DNA from 3 places in the Phocaeicola dorei genome. Region 1 is predicted to be linked to each of the others. Evidence: riboswitches for the same ligand, from Rfam matches in the RefSeq annotation. Region 1 holds a riboswitch; each other region holds the start of a gene.
The links. Region 1 has a riboswitch for cobalamin ahead of GKD17_RS01995 (anaerobic ribonucleoside triphosphate reductase). Riboswitches for the same ligand answer to the same signal wherever they lie in the genome.
Positions count from the first base shown of each region.

Region 2: another riboswitch for cobalamin. It lies ahead of nrdD (anaerobic ribonucleoside-triphosphate reductase); the one in region 1 lies ahead of GKD17_RS01995 (anaerobic ribonucleoside triphosphate reductase).
Region 3: another riboswitch for cobalamin. It lies ahead of GKD17_RS10705 (TonB-dependent receptor); the one in region 1 lies ahead of GKD17_RS01995 (anaerobic ribonucleoside triphosphate reductase).

Region 1 covers NZ_CP046176.1:474,978-482,642, reverse strand. The annotation lists gene GKD17_RS02020 (diaminopimelate dehydrogenase) at 1-205, opposite strand, end outside; gene ruvA (Holliday junction branch migration protein RuvA) at 381-974, shown strand; gene GKD17_RS02010 (hypothetical protein) at 1,060-1,884, opposite strand; gene GKD17_RS02005 (CCA tRNA nucleotidyltransferase) at 1,902-3,404, shown strand; gene trhA (PAQR family membrane homeostasis protein TrhA) at 3,409-4,044, shown strand; cobalamin riboswitch at 4,126-4,308, shown strand; gene GKD17_RS01995 (anaerobic ribonucleoside triphosphate reductase) at 4,339-6,615, shown strand; gene nrdG (anaerobic ribonucleoside-triphosphate reductase activating protein) at 6,621-7,079, shown strand; gene rseP (RIP metalloprotease RseP) at 7,651-7,665, opposite strand, start outside.
Region 2 covers NZ_CP046176.1:2,572,742-2,580,406, reverse strand. The annotation lists gene GKD17_RS10785 (TonB-dependent receptor plug domain-containing protein) at 1-1,011, shown strand, start outside; gene GKD17_RS10780 (sirohydrochlorin cobaltochelatase) at 1,045-2,241, shown strand; gene nrdG (anaerobic ribonucleoside-triphosphate reductase activating protein) at 2,291-2,758, opposite strand; gene nrdD (anaerobic ribonucleoside-triphosphate reductase) at 2,742-4,835, opposite strand; cobalamin riboswitch at 4,966-5,184, opposite strand; cobalamin riboswitch at 5,277-5,482, shown strand; gene GKD17_RS10765 (cysteine-rich CWC family protein) at 5,547-5,798, shown strand; gene accC (acetyl-CoA carboxylase biotin carboxylase subunit) at 5,764-7,275, shown strand; gene GKD17_RS10755 (acyl-CoA carboxylase biotin carboxyl carrier protein subunit) at 7,300-7,665, shown strand, end outside.
Region 3 covers NZ_CP046176.1:2,558,001-2,565,665, reverse strand. The annotation lists gene GKD17_RS10730 (ribonucleoside-diphosphate reductase subunit alpha) at 1-158, shown strand, start outside; gene GKD17_RS10725 (ribonucleotide-diphosphate reductase subunit beta) at 321-1,370, shown strand; gene metF (methylenetetrahydrofolate reductase [NAD(P)H]) at 1,463-2,416, opposite strand; gene GKD17_RS10715 (TonB-dependent receptor) at 2,713-5,016, opposite strand; gene GKD17_RS10710 (hypothetical protein) at 5,125-5,505, opposite strand; cobalamin riboswitch at 5,688-5,891, shown strand; gene GKD17_RS10705 (TonB-dependent receptor) at 5,946-7,665, shown strand, end outside.

The DNA.
Region 1 (7,665 bases):
GAGTAGCCAGCACAGCCACATCCACATCTTTCAATTCCTTTATATCTTTCACCACAGCGTATGCTTCCAACTCGGCAGGCTTGTTTTCCGCACCGCTACGACGGACGATACCTGCAATCTCAAAATCGGGAGCAGCTTCCAAAGCCTCCACTACATACTGACCAATGTTACCGTATCCAACCACGGCCGCTCTTATTTTTCTCATCTTTTATTGGGTTTAGTTTACTATTATCTGTTAATTCGCTGCAAAAATAAACATTTTGCCTCATTTTTTTGTTCACTACGACCTAATAATTTAAAAATATTCTTGCCGAACTTATAATTTAAAAGATAGATGTCCTATTTTTGCAAAGAACTGTAAATTTTCAAATGAAACAACCATGATAGAATATATTAAAGGAGACATTGCGGAGATTACTCCGGCAACGGTAGTTTTAGACTGTAACGGGATGGGATATGGCATCAATATCTCATTGAATACGTATTCGGCCATTCAGAATCAGAGCAATACGAAATTATATATTTATGAAGCGATCCGGGAAGACGCCTACGTACTCTACGGATTCTCGACCAAGCAGGAACGGGAGTTATTTTTGTTACTGATTTCCGTATCGGGCATCGGCGGCAACACGGCACGTATGATTCTGTCGGCTTTATCCCCTTCCGAACTGTGCGGAGTAATCAGTTCCGGTAATGACAAGTTATTGAAAACGGTGAAAGGCATCGGCCTGAAAACTGCCCAACGCATCATAGTGGACTTAAAGGACAAGATCGCCACTTCGGGCGTGGAAACAGTGAACAGTGAAATGTTTGCCAATCCGGCCAATACAGAAATTCATGACGAGGCTATCTCCGCACTCACCATGCTGGGATTCGCACAAGCCGCATCACAAAAGGTAGTGGCTGCCATACTGAAAGAGGAGCCTGCCGCCCCGGTAGAGAAAGTGATCAAGCTGGCCTTGAAGCGATTGTAAGGGCTATACATGAAACAAGGGACACGGACAATGCGGACTTTGGGGAATCTTTTCAAAATCCGCTTTGTTTGTGTTCCGATTCACATCACTTCTCTTCCTCCTGTTCCTGCATTTTGCGGGTTACAAACTCTATTTTCAAGTTCGCTTCTTTCTTATCTTTACGGATTTGTTCCATGCCGGACAGGATGCGCGCCAATTCTGTTAATTCTGCAATCGCCTTACGGTCATTGGGTTGCATAGCCGTTTTATAAGTACGGTCTCCGATAAACTGAAGTTGAATATTCTTATCTTTGTTCGCTACAATAAAAGCGATAACGCCGCCGTCTTCCCCCATCTTATAATCGGCCTTCTCGATTGCACGGCCCAAGTCAGTGGTTTCATAGCTGTCTTTCGAGGCGGGAGTTTCGGCAAAGGTATCCCCCACACTCACTTTCACCGCCGTGTGATGCAACGTGCCTCCTGCACAATAAATAGAGGTAAGGGACATTTCCCCCTGCTCGTTCACTTGTCCGCGCAAGAATGAACGGCCTATATTCTTTTCTACCGTCTGGGTAGGATAAAAATAGTTACCCACCTCCTGATATGCAGTATCTTTCTCAAGAACAAAATTACCTTTGACGGAATCCAGCTGAGCTTGTCTCACCACCATCATGCTATCCAGGTAAATCAGACTTTTCTGCTGTTCTTTCAAATCCACCTGCTGCATCAGCTTGACTCCCTGTTTTCTGGCTTCAAACGCTTTCGGATAAAGGATGCGGATACTGTCTATCTGCAATTTGGCCTCATTAAAGTTCTCTTTTTCCAAAGCCGCTTCAGCCTTACGCAAATTTTCTTGCGCTTTCTTCTCGCCGCCATCATCACAACCGGCCAGCAACAAGGCAAATAATGCTACTAATCCTATCTTTTTCATGTACTTGATCGTTTTATATGCAGGCAAAAATACAATTTAATTGCGTGATTTCTCCTTATCCTGCGCAAAAAATCGTAAATTTGCCCCTCTTTAAGATGAATATGGAACTAAAAGAACATTTTAATAATAAGATATTCAAGTTAATCTCCGAAACGGCAGACGAACTGGGATTGGAATGTTACGTTGTAGGAGGTTATGTACGAGATATATTTTTGGCACGTCCCTCTAAGGATATAGACGTTGTAGTAGTAGGAAGCGGAATTGAAATGGCACAAGCCCTCGGCAAGAAGCTGGGACGCGGAGCACACGTTTCTGTTTTTAAGAATTTCGGCACGGCACAAGTTAAATACCATGACACGGAAGTGGAGTTTGTCGGTGCCCGTAAAGAGTCGTACAGCCATGACAGCCGTAAGCCCGTAGTAGAGGACGGCACCTTGGAGGACGACCAAAACCGGCGCGATTTTACGATCAATGCCATGGCAGTGTGCCTGAACAAAGCACGTTTCGGTGAATTGGTAGATCCTTTTAATGGACTGGACGATTTGAAAGAGAGAACTATCCGTACGCCGCTGGACCCGGACATCACTTTCAGTGACGATCCGCTCCGCATGATGCGTTGTGTCCGGTTTGCCACACAACTGAATTTCTATATTGATGACACCACTTTCGAAGCACTGTCACGTAACAAGGAACGCATTCATATTATCTCCAAAGAGCGCATCGCCGACGAGTTGAACAAGATCTTGCTCGCCCCCATACCGTCCAAAGGCTTTATAGAACTGGACCGCTGCGGACTGTTACCTTTGATTTTTCCTGAACTGGTAGCGTTGCAAGGAGTGGAAACCCGGAACGGCCGTGCCCATAAAGATAACTTCTACCATACCTTGGAAGTTGTGGACAATATTTCCAAACATACCGACAACCTATGGCTACGTTGGGCCACTCTGTTGCATGATATAGGCAAGCCACGTACCAAACGCTGGGAACCACGTATAGGATGGACTTTCCATAATCATAACTTTATCGGTGAGAAAATGATTCCGGACCTCTTCCGCAAGATGAAACTGCCCATGAATGAGAAGATGAAATATGTCCAAAAGTTAGTCAGCCTGCACATGCGTCCCATTGTTATCGCAGATGATGTAGTAACTGATTCCGCCGTGCGACGTCTGCTTTTTGAAGCCGGAGATGATATTGACGACTTGATGATGCTGTGCGAAGCGGACATCACTTCAAAAAATGAAGCACGAAAACAAAAATTCCTGGATAACTTCAAACTGGTACGCCAGAAACTGAAAGACCTGGAAGAAAAAGACTGGATACGCAATTTCCAACCTCCGGTAGACGGAGAAGAAATTATGCGGATATTCGACCTGCAGCCCTGCCGTGAAATAGGCAGTCTGAAAAGTTCTATCAAGGATGCCATACTGGATGGAATCATCCCTAATGAACATGATGCTGCTTTAGAACACATGTTGAAGAAAGCAAAAAGCATGGGATTAACACCCAAAAACTTATAAGAAATTGACCATACACTATACCAAAGGAGAAGAGTGGGCCAATACCCTGTCACATGGTGTTGGTATCCTGATAGGTATCGCCGGCGGCGGTTATCTGTTGCTTACTGCCATGAAAAGTGGCAATCCGTGGGCAACAGGTGGCATGTGGCTCTATCTATTCGGTATGCTGTCTTCCTATATCAGCTCCACCTGGTATCATGCCAGCAAACCATCTCCTCACCGCGAAGTGTTGCGCAAATTCGATCATGCTTCGATTTATCTGCATATCGCAGGAAGCTATTCCCCCATCATGCTGATAGCCTTGCGGGAAGCAGATTATTGGGGATGGGGAATTCTTAGTTTCGTATGGCTATGCGCCCTCGCCGGGATCATTCTATGTTTTTGTAACCTGAAAGAACATAGCAACCTGGAAACAATTTGCTATATAGCCATGGGATGCAGCATTTTTGTAGGTTTCAAGCCGCTCTGCCAACATGTACCTCCTGTTTTTATTTATTGGTTAATCGGCGAAGGAGTGTCTTACATCACCGGAGCTGTCTTTTATTCCTTCCCCCAATTGCCCTATATGCACTCTGTTTTCCATCTGTTTGTATTAGGAGGAACAATCTGCCATATGATGGCATTGTGGTACATTTTATAACCCTCCCATCTTCAATAAGTTATCCGTTTTGGAAAACTTTTATTTATTTTTTAAACAGAAAGTTTCCCAAAATGTTATACCTTTGTAGCCGTCCGACAAGGTGAAGTTAACCCCTTCTAAGAGGGAATGCCGTGAAAATCAGCAACAGTACCCGCTGCTGTAATTCTCGTTGAACTGAAACAATATGCCACTACAAAACTATTTGCGGGAAGGCGTTTTAAGGGAGAGATAAGTCAGAAAACCTGCCTGGAAGGACAGCCAAGTTTTTTAAATTAACAATTAATTTTTCCAACAATGAATTACGCTGAGATTTGTATTATTAAGCGTGATGGAAAGCGGGAAGACTTTTCCATCAGTAAAATTAAAAATGCAATCGGCAAGGCATTCCATGCCTCCGGAATTGACAATGAAGACAAACTGATTGCTGAAATTACCATGCGGGTTATCAGCAATTTTGTATCTCCAACCATCAGTGTGGAAGAGATTCAGGATCTGGTAGAAAAGGAACTGATGAAAGTACGTCCCGAAGTGGCTAAGAAATACATTATTTATCGCGAATGGCGGAATACGGAACGCGACCGTAAAACGCAAATGAAGCACATCATGGACGGCATTGTAGCCATCGACAAAAATGATGTCAACCTGAGTAATGCCAACATGTCCAGCCATACTCCCGCCGGACAGATGATGACTTTTGCCTCGGAAGTTACTAAAGACTATACCTATAAATATTTGTTGCCTAAAAAATATGCCGAAGCGCATCAGTTGGGCGACATACATATACATGATTTGGATTACTATCCCACCAAGACTACCACTTGTATCCAATATGACCTGGATGACTTGTTCGAACGCGGCTTCCGCACTAAAAACGGAAGTATCCGTACTCCACAGTCCATTCAAAGTTATGCCACTCTGGCCACCATCATATTCCAGACAAACCAGAACGAGCAACATGGCGGACAGGCTATCCCCGCCTTCGACTTCTTTATGGCGGAAGGGGTACGGAAGACATTTCGCAAACATCTGAAAACTTTAACCGAGTTTTATATAGAAGTAGAAGGAAAAGAACCCGGAACAGAGGCTCTCAAGAAAATTGAAGAGAAAGCATACGCCATGACGCGCAAAGATACACATCAGGCAATGGAAGGATTCATCCACAACCTGAACACCATGCATTCGCGAGGGGGAAATCAAGTCGTATTCAGTTCCATCAATTATGGAACAGACACTTCTCCCGAAGGCCGCATGGTCATAGAGGAACTGCTGAAAGCTACCATCGAAGGCCTGGGTACCCGTGGCGAAGTACCAGTCTTCCCCATACAGATATTCAAGGTTAAAGACGGAGTATCTTATTCCGAAGAGGACTATAAGAAAGCCATGGAAAATTTCGAAGCGGCACTGGAAGGCAACATGGAATTCCAAGCTCCCAATTTCGACTTGTTTCTGAAAGCTTGCCGTACCACCGCAAAAGCCTTGTTCCCTAATTTTATGTTTTTGGATACTCCTTATAACAAAAATGAGAAATGGGATATCAAGGACCCTAAACGTTACCGCTATGAACTGGCAACTATGGGATGCCGTACCCGCGTATACGAAAATGTAGCGGGTGAAAAAAGTTCATTAGGACGTGGCAACCTGTCATTCACCACTATGAATATGCCCCGGCTGGCCATCGAAGCACGCATCAAGGCAGAAAGTCTGGAAGAATCAGGCAAAAAAGAGGCCATAGAAAGAAAAGCAAAAGAAATATTCATAGAAAGTGTACATGCTTTGTCCGAACTAATCGCCGAACAATTGTATGCACGCTACCAGTATCAACGTACAGCCTTGGCACGCCAGTTCCCGTTCATGATGGGGAATGATGTGTGGAAAGGCGGAGGAAAACTTTCGCCCAACGACCAGGTGGGGGATGTATTGCGTCAAGGCACATTGGGGATAGGCTTTATCGGCGGGCACAATGCCATGATGGCTCTTTATGGAGAAGGTCACGCACATAGCCAGAAAGCATGGGATACATTATTCGAAGCCGTTACGGAAATGAATAAAGTGGCAGACGAATACAAACAGAAATATCAGTTGAATTTCTCCGTACTTGCCACGCCTGCCGAAGGACTTTCCGGACGATTCACCCGTATGGACCGCCGCAAATACGGCATCATTCCCGGCGTGACGGATAATGACTATTATGTAAACTCTTTCCACGTAGATGTAAAAGAGCCCATCACCATCACCGAGAAGATAAAACGGGAAGCTCCTTTCCACGCCATTACCCGCGGAGGACATATCACTTACGTAGAACTGGACGGAGAAGCTCAGAAAAATGTAAAAGCCATAGCCAAGATTGTAAAAGTAATGCATGACGAAGGCATTGGATACGGTTCCATCAATCATCCTGTTGATACTTGTCAGGCTTGCGGTTACAAAGGGGTCATTTACGACAAGTGCCCTGTTTGCCAGAGCGAGAATATAATGCGAATGCGTCGCATTACCGGGTATTTGACAGGCGACCTCAGCACTTGGAATTCAGCCAAGCGTGCCGAAGAGCGTGACCGGGTAAAGCATGGATAATCAGCATGAACTTGTTATTTACCTATCCTGAAACAATAGTCGACGGTGAAGGCATCCGCTATTCTATCTATCTAGCCGGATGCCGTCACCATTGTCGCGGTTGCCAGAATCCCGAATCCTGGAACCCATCGGCAGGCACTCCGCTCACACCGGAAAAAATAGAAAAAATTATCTGCGAAATAAATGCTAATCCATTATTGGACGGAATCACCTTTTCCGGTGGAGATCCACTTTATCATCCTCAAGAATTCCTGGCTCTAGTCAAACAGATCAAAGAAGCTACCGGACAAAACATCTGGTGTTATACAGGATATACATTTGAACAAATACAAAACGATGAAATGTTAAAACCGGTACTGGATTATGTGGATGTTATAGTAGACGGACGATTCGAGCCGGATTTGTACTCTCCTTACTTGGAATTTAGGGGAAGCAGTAACCAACGCATCATCCGTGTGCGATAACGCTAAAAGAAATAAAAAAAGGGTGTTTTCTTGATATATATCATGAATTCACCCTTTTTTATGTTTTTCAGCATCTATTTACTTGCTAATATCAAGAAAAGCCGTACCTTTGCAATGTGGTTGTGAAACCAAATATTAAGTTAATAAAGAAAAGAACAAAATTAGGTATTAAGTATTAAGGTAAAGATTTTAATTTAAGGTATTAGATTTAGGTAAAGAAAGATTGATTTAGAAAGGTATTAGCAGCAAGATTTAAGGTAATTAGAAAAAGAAAGTTTTCAGGAAATTAGTTTTATAGGTATTAAAAGAGCTGTTTTTTTAGGTACAAGAGAGAGGATAACGCAACTGAGACGAGAAAGATGAAAAGAACCCCATTATGGAGGGGGGTTCTTCAGGATGTGAGCGGGTTTGATAAGAACTTTCGCTCTTTTTTTATGTCTTTTTTTCACCACGGGAGAAAAACAATATAAAAAACGCAGATTTCCGCAAAGATGATTGATTCAATCTTTGCGGAAATCCGTGCCTATCGGCATTGTTATAAAAATGCCGTGTCCTTTTCTGTCATGCAAACTTAGAACAAGAATCG
Region 2 (7,665 bases), 2.1 Mb from region 1:
TTTTATCTTGGAGAGGACCATATTTTAAATGCAGGAATCGAATATCAGTACAATCATTTGGAATCACCTCATCACATTGACGGTGACCGCGCTTCCGTTTATACGTTGGCAGCTTATATACAGGAGGAATGGACAGCCAGAGAAAATCTGGTTCTGACTGCCGGGGTACGAGGAACACAACACAAGGAAACAGGATTGAATTTCAGTCCGAAAATATCAGGACTTTATAAACCCGGAGAACATATTAATTTGCGTGCTTCTTATGCTTTAGGCTACAAAGCACCCACTATTAAAGAACTTTATTATAATTATACCGGCGTTATCGGAGGCGGTGCCTTGACTGCATATCATGGCAACACAAATCTAAAAGCACAAACCTCACAATATGCTTCAATCGGTATCGAGTACGTAGGGCAAAAATTCCAAGCCAGTTTAACCGGATACATGAATTATCTTCACAACATGATTGAGTTGGTTGAAATTTCCGTAACTCCCGATGAAAAGTTTCTTGAAGTAGAAAAGAGCAAACAATATAAGAATCTGACAAAGGCACGTATTTATGGTATGGATTTCACCTTCAACTATCGTCCTGCAAAATCTCTCAGCCTTGCCGGCGGATATAGTTATGCTGATCCAAAAGCGCAATATCCTAACAAAGGTATAGATTATATGAAATATCTTCCTATTGATGCTACTTCCAGCCATAATGCAAATTTAAATGTCTTATGGCAACATTCATGGAAACTGTATCGTTTGGGTATCGGCATCTATGGCAGATATCAGTCTACACGCCGTTATATAAATGATAATAATGCCGACGGATTCCAAACTTGGCGTATCAACACAGCCCACTCATTATTAAAAATGAAACGGTGGTCATTAACGATGAATGCCGGGGTAGATAATGTATTTGACTATGTAGACCGTACTCCTTTCGGACGGAATCGTGCCACATCAACTCCCGGAAGAACTTTTTATGTCTCCGCCCTCATTAAATTCAAAAACAATTAATAACCAACAATTTATAAATTAATTTTTATTCGTATGAAACAATTCAAGTATTATCTGATGGCGGCTTTTGTTGCTGCCGCAACTTGCACAGGATTCAGTTCCTGTAGTGACAATGATGATGAAGAAAGTACTGTTAATCCTGCTGTGGATGTAGTAACCAGAACCAAGCAACACGACACAGCCATTTTGCTCTGTACTTTTGGCAGTACCTATAATGAGTCCCTTTCTGTTTATGATGATGTGATTGAGGATTTTAAAGCTAAATTCCCCAATACGGATATTTATATGTCATTTACTTCACGTACATGTATCGGACGTGTAGAAGCATCTACCGGCATAGCACGTTATGAATTGGACCAATGGTTGAAAGCAATAGGCGATGCAGGATACAAACGTGTGGCTGTACAATCATTGCATGTAATTCCAGGCGAAGAATATCTTTCATTAATGAATACTGATGTAAAAAAATACTTTATGATTCAATGGTATCCGCATATTGATGTATTGAAGGGTGCCAACCTTCTTTCCAGTGCAGAAGATACTAAAGATGTAGCAGAGATACTTTACAAACACTATGAGTCTAAATTAGCAGACAAGAACAACATCGTGCTTCTAATGGGACACGGTAATCCGGATGAGAATTACAATGCTAACAAAAAGTACTCTGACATGGAAAAAGCATTGCAGGAACTTGCTGCCAACAACAATATCTTTGTAGGTACTGTGGATTATGGTGACATGCTTTTCTTCCCGAAAGAAATAGAGGAAGAACCGGCTAATAGAATTCCTGTAGAAGGATTTGACAAAACCCAATATCCCGACTGTATGTACTCTAAGGTGATGAGCTATTGCGAAAAGAACGGCCTGAACCCATCAGAAGTAAATGTTTATCTTGCACCTTTCATGTCAATTGCCGGTGACCATGCCCACAACGACCTTTGGGGATTGGAAGCTATGGCCGAAGATGACGATGTAAGTAATGTGGAAATCAATACAAATGAATATAGCTGGCGTGAACGTTTGGAGAAATTAGGATTCAAAGTGGACAGAACATTCGAAAGCCACCCGATAGATCAAGCCGGAGCTGATCATGGTATTAAAGACGGATGTAATATGAAAGCCCTTGGCAGTTATCCTGAGATTCGCCAAATTTGGGTAAACCATTTATATGAAAACTGGAATGACGACAGTGCATGGGAGAATGGTGAAGACTATCAACCGGAAGCATAACCAACTTAATATATTTATCTGAAAAAGGCGGAATTTATTTCCGCCTTTTTCAGATACGCCAAAACCGATAGGTAATATCTTTCATCTCATCCCCGTATATCCGATAGAAATGCTGATTGGTATCAGGAGATTTCAAGCCACCCAATTTTTCAATATACGGTCCCAACTTTATATATTCAAAGTTCTGAACGGAAAGACCTTCCGGCAATTCATTCTTCCCCGAATACCAACCCACCTTTACCAAAGCGATAGACTGTCGGTGAAGAAATCCTGCCAACCTTTCCACTTCAAAGGGTTCGGCATCGCCTCCCATAAAACAGACGCAAGTCACCGCCTTTCCATACTTCTGTAAAAGATGCCCAAGACTTTCTTCCGTTAAAGATTCTCCTACATTTTCCAACAAATGAGGGCTATGACAGCCCTTGCACCTATTGGGACAGTTAGAGAGATTGATCGCCAGAGTGACTTCATCCGGAATTTCTTGAAATACGATGTCATAATCAACGTAACGGAGCATAATATCTTTGTGCAGCCTCCTTCTGCCTTGCCTGAGAAAAATTACTGATCCGCTTCATATACCCGATAACACGTGTCAGATAATCCACATTCCGACTATGACATTCAGGACATTCATGCAAGTATCTCTTATCAATATGCTTACATTCATTGCAAATGGTATTCGGTATATTAAATGTAAAGTAATTACAGCCTTCTATAGCAGCTACCCGAAGTAGTTGTCTGTACTGCTCCTTACTAAGATGTTCTTCCAAATTCATGTGCAAGGCCGAGCCTCCCGTTAAATGCTTTATATAGCGGCGTCCATGCAGACGGAATTTATCGACAACATTCAACGATTTGTCTTCTACAATATAGAAATAACTGTTATAACATTCTCGGAATGTTTGGAAGCCTGCTTCTTTATCCCATTTAGCGTGCTTCACTCCTACATTCTCAGCAGGAATCATTTCGCAATTAAACAAAACATCCTTTGTACGGTACTTCCTATTATATCGTTCAATCATTCCTAAAATCTCCTGAACAAATGCTTCATACTTAGGGTTATCATTGATTTCAATACCCATAAATTGCGCTGCTTCCACCAAACCATTAACACCGATAGTTAGATACTGACGGTTCATATTGATGTAACCAGCATCAAACAAAGGCAGCATACCTTTCGACTGCAACAATTTCAGATTCTCATTATAAGCCAACTGGACTTTGTGTACCAAATCAACCACTTCTTCCAAAAAAAACGGATAAAGTATACCGGATTTCACCGCATGCTGGATGCAACGGTTCAAATTAATAGTCAGCACACTTTTTGAGCCTGTAGAAACCCCACCTGCTCCCAAAGTATAGCTGAAACCATTGTCCTGTATCTCATTGCGAAGACGGCAGCAACTACTTAAAGAATCTGCATTATCACTCATATAAGTAAAGAAAGAATGACCTTCGGAATACATTTCAGCCGTAAAGTCACCATATTCCTTATCTAATACATCACCATCTTTAGTCAAAAGCGCCATTGTTTCTACAGGAAATGTTAAAACAGTACGTGTACGCTCTTTATTAAACCATTTCATGAAACGTTTCTGCAACCAACTTAGTGAATTCCAGTCAGGTTGGCTTCCATCGGGAAAAAAGAAGTTACCAAAAAGACTTTCAAAATAATATTTGTCATAGTAAGCTACATTCCAAAAGACGGCTTGAAAATTACGCGCCCCTGTAGGCTGGTTAATAGAATATACTATTTGCTCGAAACAGTCTGTAATGATTTTGTCTATTGTTCTTTGTTTGGTAGATAAATCAACAATCTTATCGGGATACTTATAATATTCCTGCCCATATTCCAAACCAATGAAATAATTCATATACATCAAAAACTCTGGAGTAGCACAGGCACCACTTAACATACTGGATACAATAAAAACCATATTGACAAATCCACCACAAAAAGATTTCAAGTTAGTAGGAGCCGTAGAGTTCCCTCCCACTGCTATCGTACCATTATTCAACCAAGGATACATAGTAATGCTGGCACAATAATTAGCCAGATTAGTTTCATCATTTTTATAAATAAAATGATGATTCAGAAGTTCCAAATAACGATCGGACAATTCCTTTCCATACATGTCTTTCAAACGGTCAGTCAACAGACGACGGTTGAGACGAATAAAATTTGATTTGGGTAACTCTCCTATCAGCGTAGCAATATTCTTATTCTCCACATTGGCATTCGCATCATATTTACTGCCGGTTGCCGGATTGGAAGCGTCACAATAGTCAAGCAAAAACTTCAGTTTATCTCTCACCTCACGATCCTCCAAATGTTTCTGACGATACAGCATATACGCCTTGGCAACACTGTAATAATGTTCAGCCATCAGGGCCACCTCCACCTGATTCTGGATTTCTTCCACATTCATTCCATCACTGACACTAACGCGACTCAATACAGTAGTAATCACATCCTGGGTAGCAAAACTTCCTACTGACAAAAATGCTTTGGCTATTGCATTTTTAATTTTATCAAGAGAGAAAGTTTCTTTTTTACCATCTCTCTTAATAATAAATACCTCTGAATTAATCATACTTATAAATTAAGGTTATACAAAACACACATTATTCAATATAAGTCTTTCACACACGACAATTCATGGAAACCAGTAATAAAAAGGATCAGTATGATTCGTTCTATCGCCTTTCACCCGAAAGCCATGAATGATATAAACAATAACGGCAGGTCTTCTGACTTGTTTCCGTTGTAACGCCTTCCCGGTTTTCACAATAACCAGTGGCTAAGAATGTCACAACACTTCCCCACACTATGGGAGGATAAAACTTACAGCTACGGGGATAGTTCCTGATTTGCACAGGATTCCCTTTTAATTCCGTTTCGCGCCAACGGCTAATCCGGAAACCGATATTACTGACAAAGTTAGGAATTAAATCAATAAAACAACTGGAAAAAGAAAAAAAACTTCAAGCAACACTTTTTTCATCTTTTCCGCTTCGTTTAATTATAAAATCCATTATCTTTGCCCCGAATTGGTTTCGGATAGTCTATCTGCTATTCGGATTAAAAGGGAATCGGGTGCAAATCCCGGACAGTCCCGCTGCTGTGAAGCTCTGCTGGAATCTTGAAAAATACCTTTGCCACTGATGTGACAATCCTCACATCGGGAAGGCTTCAAGATAAGGAGTCAGTCAGAAGACCTGCCATTCATTAAAGGCTGTTTTTACTCGTGGGATTAGGAAAGCAGTACGAAAGAAAATAAGAAAATAAAAAATTTACGGGAGGAATGCCTATGAAAAAGGTATGTCCACGTTGTGGTGCAACATTTGATTGTATGCACAATGATATTTTATCGTGTCATTGCGCAACTGTCCGACTGGATGCTCTGCAACGCACCTATTTAATGGAGAATTATTCCGATTGCCTGTGCCATGACTGCCTGAAAGCCGTCAAGGACAGTTTCTATGCCTGCGAAATTAACCCCCGTTATAATAAGAAGAAAAATGATAAAGAAAGTATTGATTGCAAACAGAGGTGAAATAGCCTTACGTGTAATGCGTTCCTGCCGAGAAATGGGCATACGGACCGTTGCTGTCTTTTCAGAAGCCGACCGCACTTCTCATCATGTGATGTATGCTGACGAGGCCTATCTTATAGGTCCTGCTATAGCCAGGGAAAGCTATTTAAATATAGAAAAAGTAATAGAGACTGCCAAACGATGCAAAGCCGATGCCATTCATCCCGGTTATGGTTTTTTGTCCGAGAATGCTGATTTTGCCCGCCGATGCAAAGAGGAGGGGATCATCTTTATCAGCCCTTCCGCCGAGACGATGGAAGCGATGGGTGACAAGATTGCCGCCCGTAAGCGTATGATTGCCGCAGGCGTTCCCGTGGTCCCCGGTACGGAACAACCGTTGCAAAGTGCCGAAGAGGCGGTACGTATCTGTAATGCAATAGGCTATCCTGTCATGCTGAAGGCTTCTATGGGAGGCGGCGGTAAAGGGATGAGGCTGATACACAGTGAAGACGAAGTGGTGGAGGCATATAACACCGCCCGTTCCGAGTCCATGTCTTCTTTCGGGGATGATACGGTTTATCTGGAAAAATTTGTGGAGGAACCCCATCATATAGAATTTCAAATTCTGGGTGACAATCATGGCAATGTAATCCATCTGTTTGACCGCGAGTGTTCTGTCCAGCGTCGCAACCAGAAGATTGTAGAGGAGAGCCCGTCTCCGTTCCTTACTCCGGAACTCCGCCAGGAGATGGGGGAAAAGGCAGTGGCTGCCGCCAGGGCGGTGAACTATTCGGGAGCCGGAACTATCGAGTTTCTGGTGGACAAGAACCGCGATTTCTATTTTCTGGAGATGAACACCCGTTTGCAGGTGGAGCATCCCATCACCGAAGAAGTGGTGGGCGTGGATCTGGTAAAAGAACAAATCCGTATAGCCAATAACGAGGTGCTGCACCTGAAGCAAGAAGAACTTTTCCAGCGCGGTCATGCCATCGAATGTCGTATCTGTGCGGAAGACACGGAGAACAACTTCATGCCTTCGCCGGGTATCATCAAACAGCTGACGGAGCCTAACGGCATCGGCGTACGCATTGACAGCTACGTTTACGAAGGTTACGAGATTCCCATCTATTACGACCCGATGATAGGCAAGCTGATTGTATGGGCTACGACCCGCCAATATGCCATAGAACGTATGCGCCGGGTACTTTACGAGTACAAGATTACGGGGCTGAAGACCAACCTCAGTTATCTGAAACGCATCATGCATACCCCCGACTTTGTAAAGGGTGAGTATAATACCTTGTTCATAGAGAAGAACTCGCGTATGCTGCTCCGTGGCAACGGTAATAATGAGGAGATTGAGAATATCGCCATGATCGCCTCTTATATTGACTATCTGATGAATCTGGAAGAGAACAAGAGTCCCCAGCTGTCTGATGCCCGTCCCATCAGCCGCTGGCGTGAGTTCGGCTTGCAGAAAGGAGTATTGAGAATCTGATTCTTCATTTAATTAAGCAAAAGTATGGAAATACATATTGGAGACCGCGTAGCCGATGTGACGTTGGTGAGCAAGGAAGGAAACAAGGTACAGTTTATGATTGACGGAAAACCGTATGATGTGGATATCGTTATGGCCGAGAACGGAAGCTGTTCCATCCTGCACGATGGCAATTCCTTCAATGCCGAACTGATCCGTGGGGAGGGTGGAAAGAGTTATGATGTGAATATGTTCTACCGTTCCTATCATGTGGACATAGTGGACACCCAGACCAAGTATCTGCGTATGAAAAAGGGCGGCGAGGAGAGACAGGATGACAAGATTGTAGCTCCCATGCCCGGAAAGGTTGTAAAAATTCCCGTCCGGAAAGGAGACCGTCTGTCATCCGGG
Region 3 (7,665 bases), 2.1 Mb from region 1:
ACCAGGCGCAAAGTCTGAATCTATACATTACCAATGAATTTACCCTGAGACAAGTATTAAACCTGTATTTGCTGGCATGGGAATGTGGCGTAAAAACAATATATTATGTCCGTAGCAAATCGTTGGAAGTAGAAGAATGTGAAAGCTGTGCCTCCTGATCTTTTCGTAAACACTCCAGTACTGAATTGTCATGCTAAAACATTCCTTGTAGGGGCGCAATACTTGCGCCCCTACAAGGAATGAATAACAAATTTATTTTTAATATACAGCCTTGAGTTAGCAGTAAAACAAGAAGACAGAATATAAAACAACAATAAATCATGAATACAATAAAATTAAAAAAGAATGCCCTTTTCAATCCTGAGGGAGATACCGACCTCCGGCACAGAAGAATGATTGGAGGAAACACCACCAATTTGAATGATTTCAATAATATGCGCTATAAATGGGTTAGTGACTGGTATCGTCAGGCTATGAATAATTTTTGGATTCCCGAAGAAATCAATCTCACCCAAGATACCAAGGATTATCCTCACCTGGACCAAGCAGAACGCACCGCCTATGATAAAATCCTGAGTTTTTTAGTGTTCCTTGATTCTTTACAAAGCAATAATCTGCCCACCATCAGCGAATACATCACAGCCAATGAAGTTAATCTATGCCTCCATATCCAAGCCTTTCAGGAATGTGTACACAGCCAAAGCTACAGTTACATGCTGGATTCTATCTGTAGCCCCGAAAAGCGTAACGAGATCCTTTACCAATGGAAAACAGACGAACACCTGCTGAAAAGAAATACTTTTATAGGCAATTGCTATAACGAATTCCAGGAAAGTCAGGATGGATTCACATTGATGAAAACCCTTATCGCCAATTATATATTGGAAGGAATCTATTTCTATAGCGGATTCATGTTTTTCTATAACTTGAGCCGTAATGGAAAAATGTCAGGTTCCGCACAAGAAATCCGATATATCAATCGAGATGAAAACACGCATCTGTGGTTATTCCGCAACATTATTCTGGAATTAAAGAAAGAAGAACCGGATTTATTCACTCCCGATAAAGTAAAAATATATGAATACATGATGCGTGAGGGGGTCAAGCAGGAAATAGAATGGGGACAATATGTGATAGGAGACAATATACAGGGACTCAACCGGAAAATGATAGAAGATTATATTCAATATTTAGGCAATCTCCGTTGGAGTAGTTTAGGTTTTGGCCCTCTGTACGAAGAAAACCATAAAGAGCCGGAAAGCATGCACTGGGTATCTCAATATTCTAATGCCAATATGGTAAAGACTGATTTTTTTGAAGCAAAGAGTACGGCTTATGCCAAAAGTACAGCTTTGGAAGATGACTTATAACCCATTTACAAAATATATTTTGCTCCGCATCTTAAACCCATTAAGATACGGAGCAATAAATGGCCTGACAGAAACATTTCCATTAAAGACTATCAATAAACAGCTGCCGCCACCTCTTTCACATTCTCCACCGCACCCACTGTATAAAAATGTATTCCCGGAACTCCATATGCTATCAGTTCCCGGCATTGATTGACACACCACTCTATGCCTAATGCACGCGCTTCTTTATCATCCTTGCATTTTATTGCTTCCACGACCAGTTCCTGTGGTAAATCCACATTGAACGTTTTGGGAATAACGCTAAGCTGTGATAGTTTGGAAAAAGGTTTGATACCCGGTACGATAGGAACATTAATCCCCTCTTTTCTTGCACGCTCCACGAAGGCAACGTATTTTTGGTTATCATAAAACATTTGTGTCACTACATAATCGGCTCCGGCTTCCACTTTCTTTTTTAACCAATATAAATCTTGTTCTATATTAGGAGATTCCTCATGCTTCTCCGGATAACCTGCCACACCATAACGAAAAGGAGTTAAAGGAGCCTGAATAGGTGTTCCATCAATAAATTTTCCTTCATTAAAAGCATTAATCTGCTCTTCCAACTCCAAAGCATGGGCATAACCGTTTTTCTCGGGAACAAAAGAAGATTCATCTTTTGCCTTGTCTCCCCGGAGTACCAACAGATTAGTAATACCTAAAAATTGCAAATCAAGCAATATATATTCCGTGTCTTCACGTGAAAACCCACTGCACAAAATATGCGGCACAACAGTGATATCATATTTATTATGTATAGCCGCAGCCACCGCCACCGTACCCGGACGCCGCCGATAACGATTACGTTCATATAAACCACCCCCCAACTCGCGATACACATATTCGCTGCGATGAGTGGTAATGTTGACATAAAGAGGATCAAATTCCCGTAATGTATCTATTGTAGCATATAGTTTTTCAATTCCAGTACCTTTCAACGGTGGAAGAACCTCGAAAGAAAATGCTGTTTTCTTTTCCTTATTTATCAACTCAGCAATACCCATCTTTTTTGACCTTTTTACTTATTAATTCCGATAAATCCATATAGCGGATAGTTATATAGGAGATTTATCTTTATATTAATCACATTTCAGATTTATTTCTCCACAAAGATAGGAATAGCAGATTTTACATCCAATAAAGCATTCCAATTTAGATAATTATTCTAAATAAAGTGTATCAAAAGAATTATTATCTAAAATAACCTGTTCGAAAGCCCTATAATAGGTTATTTATTCTATGACGCAAATTGCCGGGAGAGGAGCGCTATCCGTCCTCTCCCGGCAATGATATATACAAATTAAAAACTCAATTTCACTCCGGCAAAGTAAGAACGTGGCATACCCGGCCCATAAATATAACCGGAATCACGTTTTGCCCCCCGGTCAAAATCACTTTGATACGCATTAAAAATATTATGTACTCCGGCATTTACTTGCATGGTTATGCCTTTATACAAATTGAAGTCATAACCGGCTTTCAGATTCAATTCAAAGAAATCAGGTGTATTCACTGCAATGTCCTTATCAATAAAACCAGCTTTATGCTCTACCATCATACTACCGGTATAAGTACCGGACAATGCAATAGTCATCGGTACGAAAGGGTTGTATGACAAAGTGAAATATCCATAAGTATCCGGAGTACGGAACATTTTTTTCTCCATCGGCACCGTTTCATCATCACTCCATGCACGTGCCTGCTTGTATTCAGCTTTCTGCATGGTAACGCCGGCCTGCAATTGAAGTAAGGAACGATAAGCAATCTTTCCTTCCAAAGTCAAACCATACACTTTGGCTCCCTTCTCGTTATACCGTTCATTGATAATAATACCGTCACGCTCCCCTATCTGGCGTAAGGCAAATACATCGGAAAGCAAAGTATAAAAACCTTCTATAAGCAAGTTTCCTTGGAAATCTCCCCAACGATGATACAAATCTCCCGATACGCTCAGACTTTGTGATTTTTCTTCTGTCAAGTCTTTTGCCAGTTCAATCATAGACACTGTCCCACCTACATTTTCTATATGTAAATCTTCATCAAAAGCCTGAGGCGCACGGAATCCGAAAGAATAACTGGCACGCAGGTTCATATTCTCGGTCGGATTGTAACGAAGATTAGCACGCGGACTAAAGATCACATGATCCACCATATTATGTTTGTCCAAACGTCCTCCAAGTAAAAAACTCCATTGCTTATTCTTCCATTCATTTTGGAAAAATGCACTGGCTATACGGACTTCTTGTCTGGTATAACGGTTATATCCCCACATATCATCCGTCAAGTTATCCTGGTTATATTCCAAACCTCCGGTAAAATCGGCAGGCATAAAAAAGCATTTATCAAAACTATAGATATACTGCGATCCTGTGACCCAGGTAAAATCCGTGGTCGCGCCATACGCATTCACATCTTGTCCTCCACCATAATAACTGTCACGTCCTGTATGCTGTGCAGAGGCATATACACTCAGCCGCTGTTTCTCATCAGGAGAGAAATAATCAAATTTCGCTCCCCCGCTATTGATAGTATGCTGCAATTGTTCGGCTATATCCGCTTCATGGGGAGGACGGTTCAACTTATTCCCGCCACGACGGAACTCACTGAGATGATGATATTCAAAAGTCAGTTTTGAATACGTGCTTGTTTTAATAAAAGAACGAAAACCTACTGTCTGATTTTTCAGTTTTGGCAATTCGGTATATCCATCTCCGTCACTGTCATAACCGCTTCTTTCTCTGTTCTGTCCAAAAATATACAATCCTGCTTTATGATTATCAGTCACTAATGAAGCGTTCAGTGTCGTATTATTGTCCCAAGAAGAAGTACCTCCTATACCTGTCAGGGTATGTGTCAATTGTCCTGAATTCCGTACAGGCTCCTTAGTGATAATATTAATGGTTCCCGCAATGGCTGAAGAGCCGAACAATGCCGAACCTCCTCCGCGCATCACTTCTACACGCTCAATCATATTGGCAGGTATCTGTTCCAATCCATATACACCGGCCAAAGCACTGAATATAGGACGCGAGTCGATCAATATCTGCGTATAAGGGCCATCCAACCCATTGATACGTACTTGTTGGAAACCACAGTTCTGACAATTATTTTCCACACGCACTCCGGGTTGGAAATTCAGCCCTTGCGACAATGTAGAGGAATTTGTATTCTCAAATACTTTCACATCCATTACGTTTACCAAAGTAGGTGCCATACGGCGGGTGGTCTCACTACGATTGGCAGACACCACTACTCCATCCAACGCTATCAGATCCTCTTCTATCTCGAAGTTCTCCTCCAAAGTTTTCCCTTTTCTTAAAGTTACTTTCCGGCTGACTGTCTTATAACCGACAGCACTTACCTCCATGGTAAATTCTCCTTCAGGCAGATTTTTAAGAAAATAGTGTCCACTGGCGTCAGTCATAGTCCCTATGGTAGTCCCTTTCAGCGATACACTGATAAAAGAGAGGTGTTCTTTCGTACTCTCATCTAATACATGTCCTATAATATTTGCATCAGACTTATTCAATTCATTGGCGTGCGCAGCCAGTGACGAGAGTAAAAAGCATACTACTCCCATCAAGAAAAAAATGTATTTCTTCATGTGTTCTTGTTCTGTTTATTTATGAATAAAAGGATAGCGGTCAGAAGAACGAATCCGTATGCACATAATGGCAACGGAAAACATTCTACTAACGTGAAAATTCTTTATTTAATAAACAACAGGAGGCGCACGCAAATAAATGCCGCAACAAGCTTTTGCCAGTTTAATGTGTTCTACAATCGGAGTAGCCAGCAAGCATAGCAATACTAATAAGATTGATGCGGAAAATGGTGTGAGCAAACTATCGGAAGCAGCGAAAGAAGAGAGGAAGAAAATTGTTTCCAATTCCACCTCCGTATGTTGATGCTCCCCTTTAAACGGATGCGAATGTACGATGATTACCCCATTTACCACATGCGAGTGAGTAAAAAGGGTGATCCCTCCCAAATAGGCAATAAATATCAGCGGAAGGAAGAGCTTTAGAATATGAATCAAATATTTCTTCATCGTAACGGGGACAAAGATAGAACTATTTCCAATAGCAGTCAATACCTATTAATAGTAGTTATGGATTTAAAATCGGAAACAAGCCTCTCATCCTGCCAAAGAAAATGCCCATTCGTCCTTAGTTGTCCCTTCCTTATATATTAAGAAGCCTATAAATCAGTATCAAACATCACAAAAATGTTTCTTTTATTTTCAGAATCCCAAAAGATTTTAAAATAAAACCCTACCTTTGCATCAGATTTGGTGATGTAAGTACTTTCCGTATTTGCATAAAAGGGAATTCGGTTATAGAATCCGAAGCAGTGCCCGCTACTGTGAAGCCCGTCCAATGAAAAGCAACTCTCGCCATGCCACTGTTTCCTTTGTAAGAAATGGGAAGGCGCTTTTCAGGGTGAAGCCAGGAAACCTGCCAAGTCTGAACATAGATAATTCACGCTTTCCCGGGGCCAGGAAAGCTAATTATTAATTCTTAAATTATTTCGATGAAAAAGAAATGTTTACTGACAGCCTTATTCGGCAGCATGGTGGTGTGTGCATCCGCCCAGATATCGTTAAGTGGAAAAGTAGTGGATGCCCGTACAGGAAAGCCGGTGGAAGGCGCTAACGTACGTTTGGAACAAACTACAATAGGATGTGCTACCAATCCTAAAGGAGAATTTTTGTTGAAAGACATCAAAGAGGGGACGTATACCCTGCGTACCAGTTGCCTGAATTATGCTCCTGTTACTCAGAAAGTCAGTCAAAGTCAAAAAGAAATGGTGATAAGGCTGAAAGGTACCACTTTCAACATGGATCAGGTAGTGGTAACCGGAACCGGAACTCACCACAAGCTGAAAGACAGCCCTGTACCCGTAGAGGTCATTTCCCAACGTGACCTGCAAAATGCCAATCCATCCAGTTTCCAGGATGCTTTGGTGAAACTAGTTCCCTCTATCTCGGTGCAAACCACCGCTATGGGAACAACCCTATACGTAAACGGACTGCCTGATAAATACCTCCTCGTATTAATTAACGGTAAAAAAGTAGCCGGAGATATTTCGGGGTCTATAGATTACGACCGGATCAATATGGATGCCGTAAAACGTATTGAAGTATTAAAAGGAGCATCTTCCGCCCTTTATGGCAGTGACGCCATCGCAGGAGTAATCAATATCATTACCGATGATCCTAAATCTGCATTGAATGTATCTTCCAATACCCGTGTAAGTTCTCACGGACGAATTTCAGAATCAGTCAACGCAGACGCCAATGATGGAAAATTATCCGCACACTTGAACTATAATTACCGCACTTCGGATGGATGGCAACTGAATCCGTATGAGGAAAGCAAGGGAGAACTGGTGGAAACCACAAAGAAACCGGTCTATAAAAATCATTCGCATAATGTGAGCCAAACCTTGAGCTACGCAGCCACAGAGCGTTTAAGTCTTCATTTAAACGGTAATCTTTTTATCAGCGAAAACGACCGTACCGGAGCTTACGATTACAACAACCGGCATCAGTCCTATACAGTGGGTGGAACAGCCAAATATCTGTTGGCTAAGCGGGCTTCATATATAGAAGGGAATATAAGCACCACCAATTTCCGTTCTTTTTATGACTATATAAATGATGCAAAAACGCATAAAACCGGTGATGAAGTCCTCAGTAAAGACCAGACTTACACCAATGCCAATCTAAAAGGTGTATTCAAAACTCACGAGAACAATACACTTTTTACCGGACTGGACTATGTATTCGAAGGCTTGGAGCCGACTGAAACCAGCAAGATGCTGAATAATGAATACCAAAGTGTTTATACACTGGCAGCATACGTACAGGACGAAGTAAAACTACTGGATGCAATCAGCGTAGTGGCAGGTATACGATATGCCTATAATGAAAAGTTTAAAAGCCAGTTCACGCCCAAACTATCCTTGATGTACCAATATTCAGGACTGAATGTACGTGCATCTTACGCTGCCGGATTCCGTTCACCTACCTTGCAACAAATGTATGCCGTTTCTGAAAGCCGTGGACAAATCACTGTCGGAGACCCTGGCCTGGACCCGGAAAAGAGCAATTTCTATAATTTGAATATAGAATACAATCATCGCTTGTTCTCCATTGCCGCTTCCATTTATCAGAATGACCTGAAAGACAAGATCGAAGCGGAAGATATAGGAACAACACCCGAAGATATTGAAAACGGTATCACTCGCA